DNA from 4 places in the Methylomonas sp. MED-D genome. Region 3 is predicted to be linked to each of the others. Evidence: riboswitches for the same ligand, from Rfam matches in the RefSeq annotation. Region 3 holds a riboswitch; each other region holds the start of a gene.
The links. Region 3 has a riboswitch for cyclic di-GMP ahead of ACQE3E_RS06860 (VPLPA-CTERM sorting domain-containing protein). Riboswitches for the same ligand answer to the same signal wherever they lie in the genome.
Positions count from the first base shown of each region.

Region 1: linked by a shared signal. The riboswitch ahead of ACQE3E_RS11750 (hypothetical protein) and the one ahead of ACQE3E_RS06860 (VPLPA-CTERM sorting domain-containing protein) in region 3 are both predicted to bind cyclic di-GMP.
Region 2: linked by a shared signal. The riboswitch ahead of ACQE3E_RS02530 (IS1182 family transposase) and the one ahead of ACQE3E_RS06860 (VPLPA-CTERM sorting domain-containing protein) in region 3 are both predicted to bind cyclic di-GMP.
Region 4: linked by a shared signal. The riboswitch ahead of ACQE3E_RS09660 (hypothetical protein) and the one ahead of ACQE3E_RS06860 (VPLPA-CTERM sorting domain-containing protein) in region 3 are both predicted to bind cyclic di-GMP.

Region 1 is NZ_CP189965.1:2,651,721-2,656,860, forward strand. It holds gene ACQE3E_RS11745 (hypothetical protein) at 1-744, opposite strand, end outside; gene ACQE3E_RS11750 (hypothetical protein) at 830-1,600, opposite strand; cyclic di-GMP riboswitch class I at 1,710-1,789, opposite strand; gene ACQE3E_RS11755 (TonB-dependent siderophore receptor) at 1,857-4,319, opposite strand; gene ACQE3E_RS11760 (FecR family protein) at 4,551-5,140, opposite strand, start outside.
Region 2 is NZ_CP189965.1:571,459-576,598, forward strand. It holds gene ACQE3E_RS02520 (Calx-beta domain-containing protein) at 1-1,129, opposite strand, end outside; gene ACQE3E_RS02525 (Calx-beta domain-containing protein) at 1,120-1,632, opposite strand; gene ACQE3E_RS02530 (IS1182 family transposase) at 1,987-3,342, opposite strand; cyclic di-GMP riboswitch class I at 3,482-3,556, opposite strand; gene ACQE3E_RS02535 (SIR2 family protein) at 4,190-5,047, shown strand.
Region 3 is NZ_CP189965.1:1,520,958-1,526,097, forward strand. It holds gene ACQE3E_RS06840 (ArsR/SmtB family transcription factor) at 1-36, shown strand, start outside; gene ACQE3E_RS06845 (arsenate reductase ArsC) at 63-542, shown strand; gene ACQE3E_RS06850 (ArsI/CadI family heavy metal resistance metalloenzyme) at 568-1,011, shown strand; gene arsB (ACR3 family arsenite efflux transporter) at 1,036-2,094, shown strand; cyclic di-GMP riboswitch class I at 2,993-3,116, shown strand; gene ACQE3E_RS06860 (VPLPA-CTERM sorting domain-containing protein) at 3,155-3,916, shown strand; gene ACQE3E_RS06865 (hypothetical protein) at 3,981-5,140, shown strand, end outside.
Region 4 is NZ_CP189965.1:2,178,717-2,183,856, forward strand. It holds gene ACQE3E_RS09655 (PAS domain-containing protein) at 1-381, opposite strand, end outside; cyclic di-GMP riboswitch class I at 1,524-1,601, shown strand; gene ACQE3E_RS09660 (hypothetical protein) at 1,721-2,500, shown strand; gene ACQE3E_RS09665 (TetR/AcrR family transcriptional regulator) at 3,052-3,726, opposite strand; gene ACQE3E_RS09670 (MlaA family lipoprotein) at 3,889-4,650, shown strand; gene ACQE3E_RS09675 (TetR/AcrR family transcriptional regulator C-terminal domain-containing protein) at 4,874-5,140, shown strand, end outside.

The DNA of each region.
Region 1 (5,140 bases), 1.1 Mb from region 3:
GGGCAGCGGAACCGCGCTGACTTGACCGCATCCGGCAAAGCTGCCCGCGCCTAAGCAAAAGTCGCCGACATCGGCCAGCGCGCTGCCCCTCAGCATGCTGGCATTTTCCGGCGACATCGCCAGATCGCCGCTAAATTGCCAGTTATCGGCATCGATCCAGCTAATACTTAGGTTGCTGAAGTCGTAAACCGCCATCGTGAAATAAATATTGTTGTCCAGATACCAACCGCTGCCACCATGGTTTTGGCGAGCGGCATCGAAACGTACCGCGAAATCACCGTTGACCAAGCCGGCGCCGTTGGGTGGGTAGTTTGGCGCGAAGAAGCCTTGGACGCCCGCCAAACCGACTTGACCGGCGGTGCCGCCGGCCAGGTTTTCGGTATCGATGTGAAAGTCCGCCGACGTGGCTTGTTGAAAGCGTTGCGCGGCTTGACCGGCAATATCGCCGCCGATCGCGGTAATCGTGAAGGATTGGTTCAGCGCCGGAATTTCGGCGGTAGCGACTTGGCCGACCAGGGCGCCGCCACTATTGGCGGGATCGGTCGGGTCGGCCGCCACCGCGTCCCAATATGTGCTGAGGTAATAGCCACCGGCGTAAGGTGCCAGCGCGACAGCGTCCAGATTCATTGTAAACGTGCCGGAGTTCGGCGCGTTTAGAACCAAGGCCATCGCATTCGGCGACAGCGCCAACGCGGCAACCAAGGGTAGCCCGAGGCGGATTCGGTAAAAAGGCAAAATAGGCATCGCGATTCCTGTAAAAAACGTTGAGCAAGCGCCGCGCCGGCACAATCTGTCGCGGCGCTCTGATCGAACCAGCAAAAAGGTTGGCTTAATCCGCAAGGTTCTTACGGCGCGTCGCACCGACCAAGCCAATCAGACCACTACCGAACAACCAGACGGCGGTTGGCACGGGTACCGCCGCCGGAAGGTTCATCGAAAGGCTGCCGACGACTGCGTCGGTGGCGGAAATCCCCAGGAACGATCCCCAGGTCAGGCCGAATGGGCTGGGATACTTATTGCTGCCGCTTCCAAAAATCAGGTCGCCACTCAAGGTCAGTTCGCCGCCGGCGTTCACGGTTTCGCTGGTATTGGTCAGTTGCAAAAACGTGGTGCCCGAGAAAAATTGGTCGTAAGTCACCAGATTCCACACGCCGCCGATTTTTTGCAGACGAAAATCGTAAGGTGTCAATGAGCCGCTACTGGTGCCGGGTACCGACATGCGCATGCCGCCGCTGAGACCGATTTGGCCGCTGGCGGTGTTACCGACCTCCATCGTGGTCGCTTGCAGCGTGCGGTTGACGGCGGCGTAACTGGTCGTGGTGAAATTGGTGTTGATCGGTAGCGTCATGTCGATGGCCGATGCAACGCCGCCGACGGTATCGGCGGTAATGGCGATCTGGTTGTAGCTGGCATCAAAGAAGCTATCGATCCGCCAACCACCGGTGACGGCGGCTAACGCCGCGTTGTCGATTGAAATGCCGACGCTGCCGGTAACGAGCGCGGCTTCAGCGCTGGCAGGCGCGAGAAATCCGCCCAACATCGCGATGGAAAGAGCACCGGCGGTGGCTAGTTGCAATCGGTAACTGTGTTTTTGTGTCATGGCATGTCCTTAAAGGGTCGAAATAATGAAAATGTCTGGCCGCAAGGCGCACGTTTCCCGTAACGCCGGACCGAGTTTTCGGTCCGGCGCTGGAAGCGAACATGGCAGTACGGGCAACCCGGCGGTCTTTTGGTCCAAAGATCCGTGGTTTTCCGGCTCCGTCTCGCGGCGGATGTGGCGTTTTTGCCGCCGGTCCCGGCGGCTTCACTCTAGTTCCTTAAGTGATCCGTCCTTTAGCTCCGTGTGTTCAGGCGACCTAATAGCGGTACGCGATGTTGAAATACAGTTCGGTATCCGCGCCGGGTGCGACCCGGCCGTCGAAATAATCGAAAGGTCGATAATAATGTTCGCCGCTAAGGTTTTTGACGGTGGCCGCCAATTTCCATGCCGACGTTTCGTACCCCAGACTGGCGTCCACACAGTGGTAGCCGGAGGTCTTGAAGCGGTTGTCCTTGGATAAATAGGCGCCCGCGCTTAAATTCACGCCAACCCCGATTCGCCAACCGGGTAGCAAGGACGCCGGCAGTTGGTAATTCAACCACAGCCGCCCGGCCTGGTCGGGCACCTGAGGCAAACGGTTACCGGCCGGAACGCCGGCTTTATCGTCCTGGTAGCGCGCCAACGTGTACGCATAATTGCCAAGCAAATCCAGCCCTTCCGATAACCGCCAATTCAAGTCCGCTTCCGTGCCCTCGGCGCTTTGACCGCCGGAGGCGGTCGAGCGTAGCAAGGCGTCGCTCCCATCCGGCACCGCCACCCGTTCGCGGTCGATTCGGTACACGGCAAGTTGGCCGCGCCAAGTACCGTCGATATCGAATTTCAAACCGGTCTCAACGTGGCGCGCCAATTCCGGCAACGGCGTATCGGCAAACTCGACGAAGGGCTGGCCGCGCATACCTTCGCTGTAACCGGCAAACCAGGTCCAGGCTGAACCGATGTCGACGGCGACGCCCAACCGGGGCAACCATTTCTCGGCGTCGGTGCTGGTCGAGCGGCCGCTCGCGGTGTTTCGAAAATCGATGGACACCTTCCCTCTACGCAAGCCGGCCAGCAAATGTAGCCGATTGTAAAAACTGCCCTGCCATTGCAGATAGCCGCCGTAGGTCAGATTACCGATAAACTGGTTTGGCTGCGCCGGTTCGGGGACGGCATACCTTAACCCGAAGTTGGGTTGGGCAAGATCCACCAAACCGGTATTCGCCAAATCGGCGCCGACGAAGCCAATATCGTCGAGTTCGCCGCGGTCGGCACCGATGACCAAGGTGTGCTCGCTGTTTTCCGAGGCGAACTTTCCGGTCAGATAGCCGAGCACGCTGAACTCGCGTTGGCGTTGATACAGCTCGGCGTTAACCAGCCCCCATGCCGACGCTCCCAATGCGCTCAGCGGCCGATCGGCTATAAAGCCATCGTCGCCGAATAGCGTTTGCACCCGCTGATCGAAACTGGCTCGAGACACCCGGCTTTTCAGCGTGATCGTCCAGTGCTTATCCCAACGATGCTCGAACTCGCCCCAAATCGCTTGGCTGTCCGAACGGCTTTGGGGCGCATCGGCCGGGCCGATAAAGCTGTCCGGTGGGAGCCGAAACCGGCCGGCTAAGGTGCCGGTGGCCGGCAAGCCTTGATACTCGGTTTGCCGCCAATGCGACAATTTCCCGCGCAAGGTAAGCTTGTTACGATGGTTGTCGGTGAAGGTCAGGGCCGGATTCAAGTTGTAACGCTGGGTCTCGACCGCATCGACGCGGTTGCCGGCATCGGTAAATTCACCGGTCATCCGCAGCCAAACCCGGCTATGCAAAGGCTGATTGATATCGAAATTCGGTTGAAAGTAGTCGTGAGATCCCGTTCGGAAGCCGAATTCGCCGAAAGCCTCGGGCCGAGCTTGCTTGGAAATCAAATTCACGACACCGCCGACCGGGGCGCCCGAGCCGCCGGCGTAGAGCAGGGCGTTGCTGCCCTTGAGCACTTCCAGGCTGGCAACGTTAATCGTGCTTTCCCGGTCGCCGGGATTGTAATACTGGGTAAAGCCGTCCAGCAGTTGCTCGGAGGGAAAGCCGCGAATGAGCGTCCCTTCCAGGACCGGCGAATACAAGGGATTGCGCGCCACCACGCCGCTGACGTTGCTTAAGGCCTCGCTGACCGTGACGGCTTGCTGGTCGTCCAGCAGGTCGCGGGTAACGCCGGCGACTGTTTGCGGAATCCGTCGCACCGGCGTGTCGGTCAATGTGGCGCTCTGCATTCGGTCGAGGGTATACGAGGCGACATCGTCGGCCGGTTCGGCAATCGGTTTGCCGATGACCGTGACTGGCGGCAACGCAACCGGAGCCCGTCGCGGGTTGGTGGGGCGCTCCCCGGTCTCGAGCGTGATCGTACGGGCGTCCAGAAAGCGGAATGTCAACCGGCTGTTTTGCAATAGGGTGCGTAGCCCTTGTTCCACGCTCATGCGTCCCTTCAGTGCGGGAGCGCTCAGGCCGCGCAAGTCGTCAACCGGAAATACCAATTCAAGGTTCGACTTGGCGGCGAACTCGATCAGCGCGTCGTTCAACGACTGAGCGGGTATGTTGTAGTCGAATCCGACCGGCTCGGCCAAAACCGGTATCCAAACCATCGCGCCGCTCAGTGAAGTGACCACGCACAGCAAAGCGACTTTGTCGACGCCTGTGGCCGGCGTGGCGACTTGGTCTGAGTGGTAGCTGCGGCTGGGTGCGGGTCGGTGTTTCAAACGTCTTCCTGTTTTGAAAATGACTGTCTTCAATAAGGAAGTCGTTCGAGCGAGAAAATCGACTACGAAAAAAACAAAAAAATATCCGAGAGCAACACAAGCGCCAAGATGAACAGGATTTCGCCGACTCACTATTCGAAACATTGCAGTCATGGCTTAAGTGCAAGCGGGAACGTAATCGTGGTGATCGGGCGTGGGGCGCGCCCAGCGGCAAGCGGGAGAGTAAGCGGATTAATGATGTAAAACCGTCCAAAACGGTCCTAGCCGAGACGATTTTAAATTCAAGGCCAAGGTTAGCGTTTTCAGCGCGCTATCCGGATCGTCCAAGGCAAACACGCCGCTGACGCGTTGCCTGGCCAATTCGGTATCGCTAAGAAAAATCCTGCCGTAACGATAACGTTCCAATTCGGCAACCAATTCCGCTAAGGGCTTGTCGTTGATGATTAGGCGACGCTGCCGCCACGCGCCGGATTGATCCAGCCGCACAGGGGCGGGTGCCGCCAAGGGCCGGCCTTCTCGCAGTTCGACGGCCTGACCGGCCGCGACTTCGAGTTTGGTCTCGCGGCCGGCGCTGACCGCGACGGCGTGTTCCTTGACTTCGATTCGGGTCAAGCCGGCGTCGGTTTTATAGACGTCGAATATCGTTCCCAGGGCGCGCACGGTCACATCGGCGGCCGCTACTTCGAACGGTCGCGTGCTGTCCGGAGCCACGCTGAAACTGGCCTGACCGTGATGCAATACAATACGGCGCAGCCCGGCATCGAACTGGACCGAAATCGCGCTGTCGGTATTCAACATCAGCCGGCTACCGTCGCTTAGGC
Region 2 (5,140 bases), 950 kb from region 3:
TGCCACTGGCGTTTGAAAAATCGCCGCCACTGGTGGCCGTGCTGCTGGCGGTCGAATAATTCACTTTAACCTGGGACGCGCTGGGCGCCGATAAGGAGACCAGAAAGTCGACCGTACCCTTGGTTTCCAACGCCACCGCTTCGGCGATTGTGATTGATGGCAACGCCGCCGGAGCGGCATCGCTGTTGGCGATCACGACATGCGAAATGGCATCGCCAATGGTGGCGCCGATCGGGCTGGACAACACGACATCGAAGGACTCGAAGCCTTCCGCCGCCGTGTCGTTCAAAATGCCGAACACGACTGTTTTGGCAACTTCGCCTGGCAAGAATGCCACTTTCCCGAACGGGAAGCTCCGGAAATCGCCGCCGTCCGTCGCTATCACGTTTTGCGAGCCGACATTCAGCGTCACGTTGCCGGTGGACGGTTTATCTAAAATCACGGTCACGCTGACGGTTTGCGCGCTTTCGTCGACTACCGCGTCGGTAATACGAGCAATGGGCGTGCCGGAGGCGGCGTCGTTGTCGATGATGTCGGCGATCGCGCGTTCGTCGGCGATGGTGGCGTTGGCGCTGGGCGAGTACAGGTCCTGGAAGAAGTTTTGCAGGGATTCGGGGCTGACGTCGTTGGTCAGTTTGACCCGCACTGTCTTTTCGGTTTCACCGGCCGCGAAGGTCAAAAAGCCGGACTGGCTATCGAAATCGCTACCGCTGCCGGCCGTGCCGCCGACGGTGGTGTAATTCACTTTCACCGTGCCGGTGTTGGGTTTGTCCAGCCGGACAATGAAGTCGGCGTAGGCTTGCGATTCGTCCACCACCAGATCGTCCACGTAAATATTCGAGTTGGTCACCGCCGCCGCGTCGTTTTCGAAGATGATCGCGGTGCCGGTGCCGTCCAGGGTGGTGGCGTTGCTTAGGCTGGACAGCACCAGATTGAAGGCTTCCGAGCTTTCCGCCGCCGTGTCGTTGATCAGGGTGACCTTGACGGTCTTGGCGGTTTCGCCGGGTGCGAACACCAGGCTGCCGCTGGCGGCCACGTAGTCGGAGCCGGCGCTGGCGCTGCCGTTTTGGGTGGCGTAGTTCATGGTCACCACGCTGGTGGACGGCCGGTCCAGGGTAATCACGAACACGGCTTCCCTGCCGGGTCGGAGCCGGCGCTGGCGCTGCCGTTTTGAGTGGCGTAGTTCATGGTCACCACGCTGGTGGATGGCCGGTCCAGGGTAATCACGAACACCGCCTCCTTGGTGGCCTCATCGACGATGAAGTCGTTGATGCCGACCACCGGCGTGCCGGAGGCGGCGTCGTTATCGACGATGCTGGCCATGCCCCATTCGTCGGCGACGGTGGCGTTGGCGCTGGGCGCGGTCAGCCGTAGGAAGAAGTTTTGCAGCGATTCCAGCGCCGTGTCGTTGATGATCGGCACGCTAACCGTTTTAGTCAACTCGCCGGCCAAAAAGCTCAGTGTCCCGTTTACGCCGGTAAAATCACTCCCGCTGGTCGCGGTACCGTTTGACGTTGAGTAATTCACCGTAACCGTTGTCGCGTTTGCGACATCGAGTCTCACGGTAAATACCGCATTGCCATTGGTTTCGTCTACAAACAGATCATCAACCGAAATCATACTAATCGCCACGGCGCTTCTCCTAGAAGATTGTTATTTTTAATTTTCACGCGAAATTAACCCGACGATTTGGCGACGAAATGGCGATTGACGCTGGCTCAAGGAAAAGTGCGCGCAAAAAACCGTTCTCGCCACCGATAAAATCGGCGAGTCGTGTTGGTTAACCGGGTAATGAGTGGGGATAGATGAGATGAGGCAATATATGGCCTAGGAGCCTGTCGGACTTAACTTACCAGCACATCTGTTGTCATCCAGCTCAGCGAAGACGGCGGTCGAAGGAAGGATTTGCCACTGGTTAGGCGAGCGTTTTGGCGTTGGATTCCGATAACGCCAATCGAGCCTTTTGCTGACCAATCGTTTCGACCATTAGACGCCCCTCGCCAAGATATGCATCCGTTTCAAGTTGAAGGCCATGGCCACCAGTTTCCACTCACCGGTGACCGCATCCAGACCGCGTAAGGAGAATTGGCGAAAGCCGAGTACCTGTTTGATGATCCCGAACACGGGTTCCACCGTGCATTTGCGCTTGGCATAACGGGCTTTGCCTTCGCGGGTTTTCAAGTACCAAGCCATCTTTTCCAGCGGATCGTCGCCAGTCGGTTCCGGCGCATCCGGGGCTAAACGTTCCGCCAACGGCCGATGATGACTGTCACGGCCCATGGCGATTAAAGGTTCGATCCGGTTTCGTTCGCAAGCCTGGACGTTGGCGGCACTGAAGTAGCCGGTGTCCGCCAGTAGGGCTTCGGCTTGGCCCAAGGCGTCGGGCAGTTTTTTCAGTTCGGCCAGCATCGGCTCAACTTGTTGTTTGTCGTTGGTCTGCTGCGTGACCGTGGTGGCCACGATCAGCATCGTATCGACATCGACGGCGGCCTGACTGTTGTAGCCTTGCACAAAGCCTTCGTGACTCGGCAGGATGCGCGATTCCTCGTCGGTCAGGTTGATTTGATCGTCGGGCTTGGGGCCGGCTACCGGCGCCTTGGGTTCCGGGCCTCGCGGCTTTTGGCCAGCTTGCCGCTGGGCTTCCCGGCGGGACACCTTGTCCTCGTATGCCTGTTCGGCTTGCGCGTCGCGCGGTTTGGCCCGCTCGGCGATCTTGGCTTTCGCTTCACGCAAGGTTTTCAGCCGGTCTTCCCGCCGCGCCAATTCGTCCGGCAGATCAAGGCCGTCCCGGTCGTCCACCGCGTCGGTTTCGTCGGCCTTTTGCAGTAAGGCCTGAACTTCGTCTCGTAGCTGTGCTTCGAGCTTTTCGATATGGCTGTGGGACAAGGCCTTGTGCTTGGAGGCATTCGCTTTGAGCTTGGTGCCGTCCAACGCGATTTGCCCCAGCTTCACCAACTTCATCGCTTGCGCCAGACTCAGCACTTGGACGAACAGGTCTTCCAACTCGACCAGGAACGTCTTGCGGAAGTGAGCCAGGGTATCGTGATCGGGATGGGTATCACCAGACAAGAAACGAAACGCCACCGAATCGTAGGTGGCCCGTTCGATCTTCCGGCTGGAAAACACGCCGGTGGCGTACCCATAGACCAGCAGTGCCAATAATATCGCCGGATGGTGCGCCGCCGAACCCCGACCTTGATAGCGGCTCGTCAACCGGCTTAAATCCAACTGCTCGATGACTTCGACGACAAAACGCGCCAAGTGATCCTCCGGCAACCATTCGTCCACCGAGGGGGGTAATAGATAGACTTGATGGCGGTTGACAGGAATGAATCGACTCATCAAGGGCTCTCCCGGTTGCTGGTTCTTTCTATACCACCTATTTTATCTAACCAAGTTACCGAAGGGACTATTGGCTTTTAAGTCCGACAGGCTCCTAGACTCGGAAAGCGCCCGCAACTGGTATCTTGTTAACTTGCCCTCAGGCAGTCCGGCTGTCCGATCTGGATCCGCGACTTTCCGCCCCTATTTTCCAATAGGTTTAGCTAATCTGAATGGGGTGATGTTAAGGACAGCGACGCGCTTTTGTCAACCACGAGTCGGCGCTAGATTTTCGAGCTGTTTTTTCTTGCGATGGCAATGATTTCATTAACTTGACTGCTAGCGGTTTCCTGGTTTTTCTGGAGCCGATTCTTCAAGTAGTTTGCCGATAAGCCCTTTTTGCTTGTGTTTGGCACTGGCGCGTTGTTGTCCATGGGCATTCGGATTTTATATCGGCACTAAGGCTAATCCCAGTCTCTCAAAATGCCGTTGACCCATGGCAATTAAAAGGTGTTAGAAGCCATGCTAAGGTGTCTAACACGATACGCCGTTGCGTCTTTCGGTTTCTGGGTCCAATTCAAGCTATCTATCCAGGAATGTGTTCCACTGCGGTTCTCCTCAACGCCTCGGCTTTGCGTTTCCGAGGGTTGCGTTCCGAACTTCCAGCAATTAGCTTGGGTTTGATAGCAGAACCGCGTTTGTAGCAGAGCCGACAAAACCACTGAATTTTATACGGTTGTTGCCAGCCGGCTGCCGGCAGCCGAATTCCGGATGCCTTGCCGTACATGGGCTGGCGAGGCGCCGGTAAAATTGGATTGAAATTTGCTTTACCCCGGTATCCTTCACCTTCTTTTACATGGGGCGCAATATGTCGAACAGTGTTTTTTCCGAAATCTTGAGCGGCTTGTACGACAATCAAGTCATACCTTATCTGGGACCTGGCGTGGTGTTCGACGCCCAGAACAAACTGACTCGCGAGCCCATGCCGGCCGATAGCGATAGCTTGATTCTGGCGATGAACGGTGGCAAACCGATGGCGCCGAAATTGATGTACGAATTTCCGCGCGCCGCGATGAACCAGGAACTGAAGCGCGGCCGCTCGTTTCTGACCCAGTTTCTGGACAAAACTTACGGCGATGCCCAATACACTCGGGCGGCGCTGCACGATTGGCTGGCCGAATGGCGGCCCAAATACGTCATCGATATCAACCGAGACACCCAGTTGCAGGATAGCTATTCCGACGAAGAGCATACCTTGGTCGTCGGTGTCGCTCGGATTACCGCTACCGCGTTCCGGTTTAGAATTTACCATTACGACGGCTCCAGCTATTTCGAAATCCCGCAAGAACAAGTCGACAAGAAGTTGCCGGTACTGTTTAAGCCGATGGGCACGCCACGCCCCGAAGCTAACTATGTCGTTTCCGATGCCGACTATGTCGATTACATCACGGAGCTAATGGGCGGCTTCGCGATTCCGGATTTCTTGAAGGATTACCGCAAAGGCAAGAAATATCTGCTGATCGGCTTGCCGCTGAACCGCGACTCCGAGCGCATGGTGATGAGCGACATCGTCTATTCCGCCGCCGAGCCGAAAGGTTGGTTTATGCGCAAGAATCCGACCCCCAAGGAAATACGCTTTAGCGAACGTCTGGGCTTTGAATTGATCGACGCCGATGTGCAAGAGTTCTTGCAGGCCGTGCAAGGCAGCGCGGTCGCCGCGGCGTAATCCTTGGCCGTAAGCAAACCCGGTTCGGTCGTCAGGCGCGGATTGGGTTTGCGCTTTCTGGCCGAACGAACCGTGGCAATAGTGGTTCGCCAG
Region 3 (5,140 bases):
CCGGAGCAAATGGCGTGCGGCGACGGCGAGTCTTGAATCAAACCCATAACATGGTCATCTGTATGAACGTTTTATTTCTATGCACCGGCAACTCCTGCCGCTCGCTGATGGGCGAAGCGATCTTCAATCACTTGGCGCCCGAGGGCTGGCACGCGATCAGCGCCGGCAGCCGGCCGATCGGCCGGTTGAACGACGGTGCGGTGGCGATACTCGAAGAAAAAGGGATATCCACGGCCGGCTATTACAGCAAGTCCTGGAACGATTTGCCGCTTACCCCGGATATCGTGATCAGCGTCTGCGCCAATGCCGCCAACGAAACTTGTCCTGCTTATCTCGGCCCGGCCTTGCGTAGCCATTGGGGCGTGGACGATCCGGCGCATGCCGAGGGCAGCCCGGAACAAATCAAAGCGGCTTTCGAAACCGCTTACGGCATCGTGCGTTACCGAATCGAGCGCTTTCTGGAGCTGCCGTTGGATGAGTTGAAAAACGATCCCGAGCGCTTCAAGGCCGAGCTGGATCGCATCGGCGCCTTGTTACCTTAACCCCTCTCGCGGAGAAAACAGCCTTATGAAACGTTTCCATATTCACCTTGCCGTCGACGATCTACAACGGAACATTGCGTTCTACAGTGAGCTGTTTCAGGCCGAGCCCAGTGTGGTGCATGACGATTACGCCAAATGGATGCTGGACGATCCGCGCATCAACTTCGCGATCTCCAACCGGAGCCGAGCAGCGGGCGTGGATCATCTCGGCATTCAAGTCGAATCGGAGCAGGCCTTGACCGAAATTCAGCAGGTGCTACAACAGGCGGCGATGCCCGTCATCGAGCAAAAACAGGCGGCCTGTTGCTACGCCGAGTCGGACAAATACTGGACGGTCGATCCGCAAGGCATCCCCTGGGAAGCCTTTCATTCGTTGAAAAGCATTCCGATATTCGGTAAAGACGCCGATTTGCCGACCGATAGCGCCGCGAGTTGCTGCGGTCCTTCGTCGAATTGCAGCCCTATCTGATCGAACAGTTCGAGGTTTTCCACGATGAATTTGCCAATCTGCCCGCAGCCGCGCTTGTCGTTTTTGGACCGCTTCCTAACCTTGTGGATATTTCTCGCGATGTTGCTGGGTGTGGGCATCGGCTTTGCGTTTCCGGAACAGGTGAATCGCCTGAACGCCCAGGCTTCGGTCGGTACCACCAACGTCCCGATCGCGATCGGTCTGATTCTGATGATGTATCCGCCGCTGGCGAAAGTGCGTTACGAGGAACTCGGCGACGTGTTTCGTAACGGCCGGGTGTTGGCGCTGTCGCTGGTGCAAAACTGGCTGATCGGTCCGCTGTTGATGTTCGGCTTGGCGGTCGGATTTTTAGCCGACTATCCGGAATACATGACCGGCTTGATCCTGATTGGCCTGGCCCGGTGCATTGCGATGGTGATCGTCTGGAATGACCTGGCGCGCGGCGATAACGACTACTGCGCCGGGCTGGTGGCCTTTAACAGTGTGTTTCAAGTGCTGTTTTTCGGGGTTTATGCCTGGTTGTTCGTCACCGTGTTGCCGCCGCTGTTCGGTTTGCCGGGCAGTTTGGTGGCGGTGACGATCGCCGATATTGCCCAAAGCGTGTTTATTTATCTGGGGATTCCGTTTATCGGCGGCTTCGCGACGCGTTGGCTGTTGGTAAGAGCCAAGGGCAAGGACTGGTACCAGCAGCGCTTCGTACCCAAAATCAGCCCGCTGACGCTGATCGCGTTACTGTTTACGATCGTGACGATGTTCTCGTTGAAGGGCGAATTGATCGTGCAATTGCCGCTCGACGTGTTGCGCATCGCGCTACCGTTGCTGATTTATTTCGTTGGGATGTTTCTGGTCAGTTTCGCGATGGGCAAACTGATCGGCGCCGACTACGGCCAAACCACGACCTTGGCCTTTACCGCCGCCAGCAACAACTTCGAATTGGCGATCGCGGTGGCGGTGGCTGTGTTCGGCATCGACAGCGGCGCGGCTTTCGCGGCGGTGATTGGGCCGCTGATCGAAGTGCCGGTCATGGTCGGCTTGGTGAACGTCGCGTTCGCGATTCAAAAGCGCTGGTTTGTCGGGCGCTAGTCCCGGCAGGTTTCGGCGTTCTCGCCAGCACCGGCTTTTTCGAACGATCGATCCCCCTGGAACCTCGGTTTCGGTCAATTTCTCGCAATTCGGCGTCAGCCGCCGCATGCCCTCTACATCCGGCCCTATTTATCACTGGTGATTCTCGGGCTGAGCTGGTCTAAGCCCGGACCGGCGTGCCCTTCGACAGGGCGAACGGTATTATAGGAGCCGTGTTAATAGGCCCCGCGCCGGCGGGGAAGCAAAAACACGCCATTCCCAATGCCACGGGCATCCTGACTTTGCAAGCTATAGTTTTCCCGTTTGGGAAACTCCGGTAGGCGGCGTTTTAGCGGCGACCGAGTGTTTAGCCGCGAATCGCCGATAACTGCGGTTAGCGCGTTTGCAACGCCGGGCAAAGTCAGTCCATCAGTTCTTGGTCCCCGCGACAGCGTCTAACGATTAGTACAGTTGCCCTCTCGCCGATATTCGTTTCCGGCCAATGTTAAGTCCTCCAATCGTTGAGCGGGCGGCCGATGCCGCGCGCCAAATTCGACAGTCCATGTCGGATGCGCCCAATTTAGCCTGTTAGGTACGCGGTCCGTGGCGGCAACGATTCGCCCTTAAAAAACAACGTGCTGCGGCATTCGGCGATGTTTCGGCGTATCACGCATGTAATACATTTCACGATTCTTTAACAGAGCTGTAACGGAAACTTATTGATTTGTTTGGAATAATTCGCCGCAACTGAGATGGCAGGGAGCCGCGGGATCTTGGTTGATGCGGAATTACAGGGAACAGGGAAGACCAGCGAAGGGAGCGGCAAGAGGAAGAAGGTAGGGAGTAGGTTGCAATACGGACACATGGTAGCGGGGATAGCGACACCACTCGAGGTGTTAGAAGTTTAGTGAGCAGGTAAGCGTGTAAAAGCCAAACTCGCCGCGAGGCGGGGACGGAAAGTTTCAGGTCTTGGCTTGGGTCGGTCGCCGGGGATGGCGGCGGGCGGTAGGAAGCCGACAAGCCAAGACGGCTGGGCTGTCACCTTATGTATTTTTTAAATCTTAAACATAAGGAAACCATTATGAAATCTTTAAACAAAGCCTTGTTGGCGGCGGCGATGTTCGCTGCCACCGGCGCGGCGAATGCGGCGATCAACAATACTAGCGCCGCCACAGCCGAGGCCTATTTGTCGGTTTACGACAAAAGCCAAACCTTGACGTTCACGCTGGATTTGGGGTTGTTGATGAGCGATCTGATCGCCAACGTCAACAACGACAGTTATACGCTGAGCTACGATTTGAGCCTCAATGACAACTGGAATACCTTCGCCAGCGGCATGGATGCCTCTCAGACCAAGTTCGCGATTGCCGTCGGTTACGGTTCCAAGCAGTTGATCACCGGCATGACCGAGATCGCTAAATACAACAGCTTGCAACAATCCACAGTCCCTGGTACTGCGATCAAAAACCATGCAAACCAGATCACTACCGGTCAAGTCAAAGCTACCCCTGGTGCTTCCGCCAGCGACTATGCCGCGAATCTGAGTTCACTGGTGTCTGACGCAGACACCCCGAATACCGGACAACACAATGACTTCAACAGCATCTTCGGTACGGTCAGCTTGGCCCAAGCCAATATCGCCTACGGTACCTCCGGCGACTTCTGGTACTACAACGGCACTCAAGCCCATACCCTGGCCGCCGGTAAATGGACCCTGGCCGGCAATCTGCTGAGCTTCGGTCCGGCCCCGGCCAACGTGCCGCTGCCGGCCGCGGTTTGGATGTTCGGCGCCGGCCTGATGGGCATGTTGCGCGCGACTCGCCGCAAATACGCCGCCGCATAAGCGGTATTCGGAGCGGCGTTGGCGCCGCTCCGGTTTTCACGATTGATAACTCGAGGAACTACCCATGAAAAACTTAGTATTAGGCACCGCGATCAGCGCTCTGTTGGCCGCATCAGGTGTGCAAGCCGCGACCGTCAACGATCCGATTCCGGTCGACGGCAACAACCTGCCCATCATTGATGCCAGTCAAACCAACGTGTTGTATCTGTCCGGCGCCTCCGCGGCGGTCAACTTCATCGAAAAACTGATCACCGATTCATCGGTACCGGCCGCCGATAAAGTCTGCGACACCACTAAAAAAGTCTGGAAATACAAAGATAGCCTGACCGGTTCCGACCAAAACGCTTATTTGTGCACTCGCGCTACTACCAACAGCAATGTGCCGACCAACAAGCCTTACATCTTGGTCTACAAACGTAGCGCCGGCGGTTCCGCGTTCGGCGTCAGCCCTATCATCGCCGAAGCCAACGGCGACACCGCCGCCGCCACGATCGAGTATTTGAAAATCAGCTCGGCTTGCACCTCCAATACCTTGCCGGTCGCCGGTTCGACGCTGGGTTTGATCACCTGCCCTTACGACTTGGCCGACGCCAGCAAATACAGCACCCACATCTCCGACTTCGGCATTTCCGACGTCGACCCGGGGCAATTTATCGGTAACAACGCTCCGGTCGGTTATTCGGATGTAACATCCGACGATGTCGCTAAAATGACCGTGAAAAGCGCTTCGGCGGTGACCTTCGGCGTGCCCGTCACCAAAAAACTGTATTTTGCATTGCAAGCCGCCCAAATCGCCAACGGTTCCTTGGCGGGCTGCGCGGTTGGTGCCGAAACCGAGGCCTGCATGCCTAGCCTGAGCTCGGCTCAAATCGCATCGATTCATGCGGGCAGCTGGGCGGACTGGAACCAATTGAAAGTGACCGGTTCCACCGGTTTGTACGATTGGGTCCAAGCCAATGCCGCCGCTTACTTGCCGGGTTCCTCGTTGTTGCATACCTGCCGCCGCGAAAACGGTTCCGGTACCCAAGCTCAATCCAATATCAAGTTCCTGCATGATCCTTGTACTTCGGCTGCTTCCGCGACGGCTCCGGCTTCCGACGCACTGGCCTTGGGTTTCGGCGAAGGCGACGGCTATCCGATGATCCACGAGAACAACACCTCGGGTTCGGTCGGCAACTGCTTGGACGAGCTGAACGACGGCAGCAACGCCGCCAACGGTTTCGA
Region 4 (5,140 bases), 660 kb from region 3:
AATATCCGTATGATCCTGAGTCGTGAATATGATGCCGCCAAAACTACTTAAACTGTAACTAGCTTCGCGATTAATTAAAGTTGCCAGCGGCTGAGTTAAGTTAAATTTATGCGAAAGCAATACATAATGCGAAGGGTTGGTCAACACAAACTCAAAACGGTTTTCTTCTATCGCCCGTACAAGTCCCGGATAATCGAGTACTTTTACCTCAAAATGATAACGTGGAAGCGATTTTGTCAAATATTCGGCCAAGTTATTCCATCTCGCCTGTTCCTGTGGGATGGGCCGAGGGGATAACATCCCGATGGTTACAAGCTCTTCTGCCGAAATAGCGGTGCAAAAAAGCAGTATGCAAAAAAATGAAATGACTTTTGCCGACATATTCTGTTTATAGGTATACGAGAGCTCAAGGAAATTGAATATGTTTATAAGCGTCTAGTAAAAATTTAACCGGAATTCGTGCTCCCAGTCGTCTAAACGCCACCGATTGCGCATAAGCGCTTTTTATCGGTCGTCCGGGCCATGAGCTCATTATTTTGCGCGGTCTACTGTCGAATTTTCCTCAAAAACCCCGGCATTTCCGTTCACCGTCGCATGTTCTAGCTATTTGGCCGCTAATCGGCAACCGCAGATCGGCAGGGAAGGCGAGTGCTTTGATCGCGTCGCGTTCGTCGCGCTTATCCGCCCATCGACCACCGCTTCGATGTTGATGATGTCCAGGCATGTCCCACCAAGGCCAACGAGGAATACGAGGTGAATTCTGTTTTTAACGCCGTCGGTTTGAAGCGGGCCATGACCAGTACGGTTCAAGGAGCCAATGGTAATTGTCCTATATATATCGTTCTGATGACTCATAAGCCTCGGTCAATTTGAACAAACGCCCTGACTGGCATGGCGGAGTATTGGCCTCCGCGATAAAAAAACCTGATCATCATAGTCTTTGCAGATCGAATAGGTGGTTGAATCGATGCCAACACTCGGCTAGATGGCGCGGCGAATCTTTGGACTTGGATCGCCAGAAGCCACACCGTTAGAGGCCGTTTGGTACCTTCAAACGGCGTCCCCGTTGGTCAGTGGCGCTGGGTGATGACAGGCCGTACATTGACAAAGTTTGCGGGTCTTGACCACGTTAAAACGATAACCACCATAACTTGGGTATTGAAAACCGGCGGTCATCGTGCCTGAAATAGGGTTTCGGCGTACTGGGCATCGGTAGTTTACAGCTTCAGAACATCCATCAAATCGAAGCCTTTTTGAAATTGGATCGGGTTCTTCTTAATGTCAGGATCCTGCAGTCGGACTAATACTTTCATCCGACTTATCGGAGACTTCTAAGTTGTTGAGGCTTATCGATAATCAGCTTGGACTATGGCATATGCCGCAACAATTAATTAGAACTGTGTCAAATCCCGTAGAGCGGACGGTCGAATGAATTAACAGGGGTGTTGGGTTTTTAATAAGTACATGAAATTTATAGTGATTGTTCTTTGGTCTTTTTATTGCTTTCCAGTAAGTGCTCTATTTTGAGCGCTAGCCAAACCTGTCGCGAGGCAGGGCCGGAAAGCCACGGGTCTTGTAGGCAAGATAGCCGGGTTGCTGTGTCACGGGTAGGGATGCCGGGAAAGACTGCTTTTGCCTTGAAGAGGGTTAAAGCAAGTGACGCACACACAGTTGAGAAGTTTATCCAGTCAACCCTTCTTTTTTGAAACAAGGTAATTAAATGAATTTGGAAATTAACGCAATACGCAAAACTAAACTCGCGGGATTGGCTATGATGTTGGCCGCCGCGACTCTGGCCCCGCAAACCGCTAGCGCGGCCCTAGTCTCAGGAACAGCGACCATCTCGCTAAACGGTGTTTGGAACTCGGCGTTTCTCGCTTCAGGATGGGCTCCGACGACTTTTTTCGATTCGTCCTTTAATAACACGATGATAAGCGGCTCTCTCGCCGGCGGAACCGCGATTAGCGGCTTTACCGGTGCTTTCGAGGCACCGATTAACACCAATACGACGACGATCGTCATCGGTGGTTTCGGTACCGCCGGCACCATTCAGGCGACGACGATGGATACCAGCAATTCCTCGGTCGGGGTTATCGGCCTTAGCGGCGCCTTCCGGTTTACCGCTCCTTCGCTGTCAACCTATCTGTCGTCCGAGGATTGGACGTTGCAAAAAATCGGCGGTGCATGGAACCTAGTGGACCACTCACCCGGCTTTCCGGACAACACCTTATTCCAACTGGTAAACGTTGTCGATAATCTGGCGACGACCGGCATGCTTGACGGCGACCTGCAGTTTTTGCCTGATCCGGCCCATCAAGCGGGTGGCTTTTCCTACTCGGGCTTTTTGGGTGCTACCGGAGCAAAACTCAGCACGACTATAGGTCATCTGAGCATCGCGCCGGTCGCGGCGGTACCTCTGCCAGCCGCGGCATGGTTGTTTGGCACCGCTTTGTTGAGTTTGTTCGGTATCAACCGCCGCAAAAACAGCATCAGCGCCTAAGTCGTTCATGGAATACGGCGTGGATTTAGCGCTAGATTGCCGCACGATGAGGCTTGCGGTATTCAAGATTAGAATTATTCCAATCGTTCTTGAAATTCATACATTGACTACTGTTGTAGTAGCGGCGTAAACGTTGCGAGAGCACGTCCATGCTTCCCCCTGAGCAGGATTTGGGCCAGGGGGTTGTTTTTTAGCGCTATCCTCCGTTTAAACCTTTTCGAAGATTTCTGATTTGATGGGCCCCTGCTTCAACTAAATGCCACAACCCTGTCAAATCAAACCAACTTAACCCAAATTTTAAGGGTCTCGCGCGGTGTTAGCGGAGAGGCTTTCCACGGCGCCCGACGCAAGATCGTGCCGACATTGCCGAGGCGTTTATATCCAAAAGGACGTATATCGCCAAAATGGTCTACAACCAGACGACTCGGGTAATGCCGGACGGCCCGACGGATAGTGCCTCTAGGCGAATTTATGGTTGGGAGCGTAAGAATGTTTAGCGCCCGCGTTACATCCACCAACAAGCGGCCGTGCCAATCGCCGAGACCCTATGCTTAGTTATTTTGGTCGCGCTCCGGGCCGTACGCTCTCATGAAAACGTCGACGGCGCGTTCGACCACGCCTTCGATCAAATCCGGCGTCAGTTCGTGCAGGATATTCAGCAACCAGGGTTCGAAGATCTCCGACTCCAGCAAACCGTGAAAATGCGCGGCCACCAGCTTCGGATCGGCCGGGCGCAGTCGACCCGCCGCGATGACTTCGCCAAAATACTGCTCTAAATATTTCATGCCTAATCCCGGCCCGCGTTCGTAATACAGACGACCGATTTGGCCCTTGCCGGATTCGGCAACAATCATGCGTTTTAACGCTAGCCGTTGCGGCGTGAAAAACACGCTCAATATTCGCTCGCCAAGCCGCTTTAAGGTGAAGGCTACATCTTCCGACGGTTGAAGCAGGGCGAGGGTCGAGCGAATTTCGTCGGGATCGAAATTGGTTTGTTCGCCGACGTAGATCGAGTGCATCTGATCCAAATGTTGATCTGCGGACGCTTCTATCAATTCCACGAATAATTCGTTTTTGGCACTGAAGTAGCTATACAAAGTTGCTTTCGATACGCCCGCCAGAGCGGCAATGTCCGCCATCGTGGCCCGTTCGAATCCCAATTTCTCGAAGGTGGTTTTTGCCGCATCCAAAATCGCTTGGCGACGCGCCGGGCTTTTCTTTCTCAAGTTCGACTCCTTAACTAGACCAATCGGTATATTTTTGTTTGACAAGCGCGCGGGGTCAAGCCTAATCTTAACTATACCGTTTAGTTTAGTTATTATTCAAAATCGCTGGCAAACGGTTGTAGCTCTTAAGCGGGGTTTTTACCAACTATTACACAGGCTTATATGAATATGCGAGTTGAGTTTGCTAGAACACTGATCTTGAACGGCACGTTCGCCTTGTTGAGCGCCTGCGCCGCCACGCCAGCGACGGATCCGAGAGATCCTTACGAAAACTACAATCGAAAAGTCCAGTCGTTCAACGACGGACTGGACGATTACTTGATGAAACCGGCGGCGGAGGCGTACCGGTCGGTGACGCCGGATTTCGCTAACCGCGGCATCAGCAATTTCTTTAGCAACGTGGACGATATTGGCGTGATCGCTAACGAGGCCTTACAAGGGAGTTTTTCGCAATCCGGCCTGGACGGCGCCAGATTGCTGATCAATTCCACGGTGGGGCTGGCGGGATTTGTGGATGTCGCCACGATGCTGGATTTTCCCAAGCATGAGGAAAGTTTTGACAAGACGCTGGCGATTTGGGGTGTCGAAACTGGACCGTATTTGGTGTTGCCGGTGCTGGGGCCGAGTTCGGTTCGAGGCTTGGGTAGCGCGGTCGGCGACGCGGCGCTGAATCCGGTCACCTATCTCGGCCTGCCGGTGGCCGCGTCGGTGGGTTCCGGTGCCTTAAGCGCGGTCGACAAACGCGCCGATCACTTAGCGATCGAAAAAATCGCCAGTGAAGCGGCAATCGACCGGTACGACTTTTTCAAGAACGCCTTCCTATCGCATCGGCGTTATGCGGTCGAAGTGGGCGACTTGCGTGAAGACGATCCGCTCGAGTCCGCCGATTCGGACGATAGTCAAACAAAGGAGGCCGGAAATTAACGGCCGCGCGTTGGCATCGAGAGGCTCGTCAAGTCGGTGCGGTCCAGAGCGATGTGAGGCCGTCGGCAAGCCGCCGGCGGGTCGGACGCCTAGATCAGCGGGTTTTTGCGAAAAACGCCAATATTTTTTGCATTGGTACTTGTCGGGAGGCGATTCTTCGGGAATAATAAAAACGAAACATTTTATTTTTATTTTACCGGAGCAAATTATGGCAGCGGAAACGATGAACAAACCCAAAGTAGGGCGGCCGAGAGCCGGTACCGAAACCGAGCGGAACGACTATCTGCTGGATCAGGCTCTGGCGCTGTTCATGCGCGAGGGCTATGCCAACACCAGTATCGCTAAAATCGCGGCGGCGGCCGGGGCTTCGACCCGAACTATTTACGAACGCTATAAAAACAAAGCCGAATTGATGCTGGCTTCGGTGGACCGCTTGGTCGAAACCGATATTTCCGAACTGCAGCGTATCGATGGCTTGGCGACGATGTCT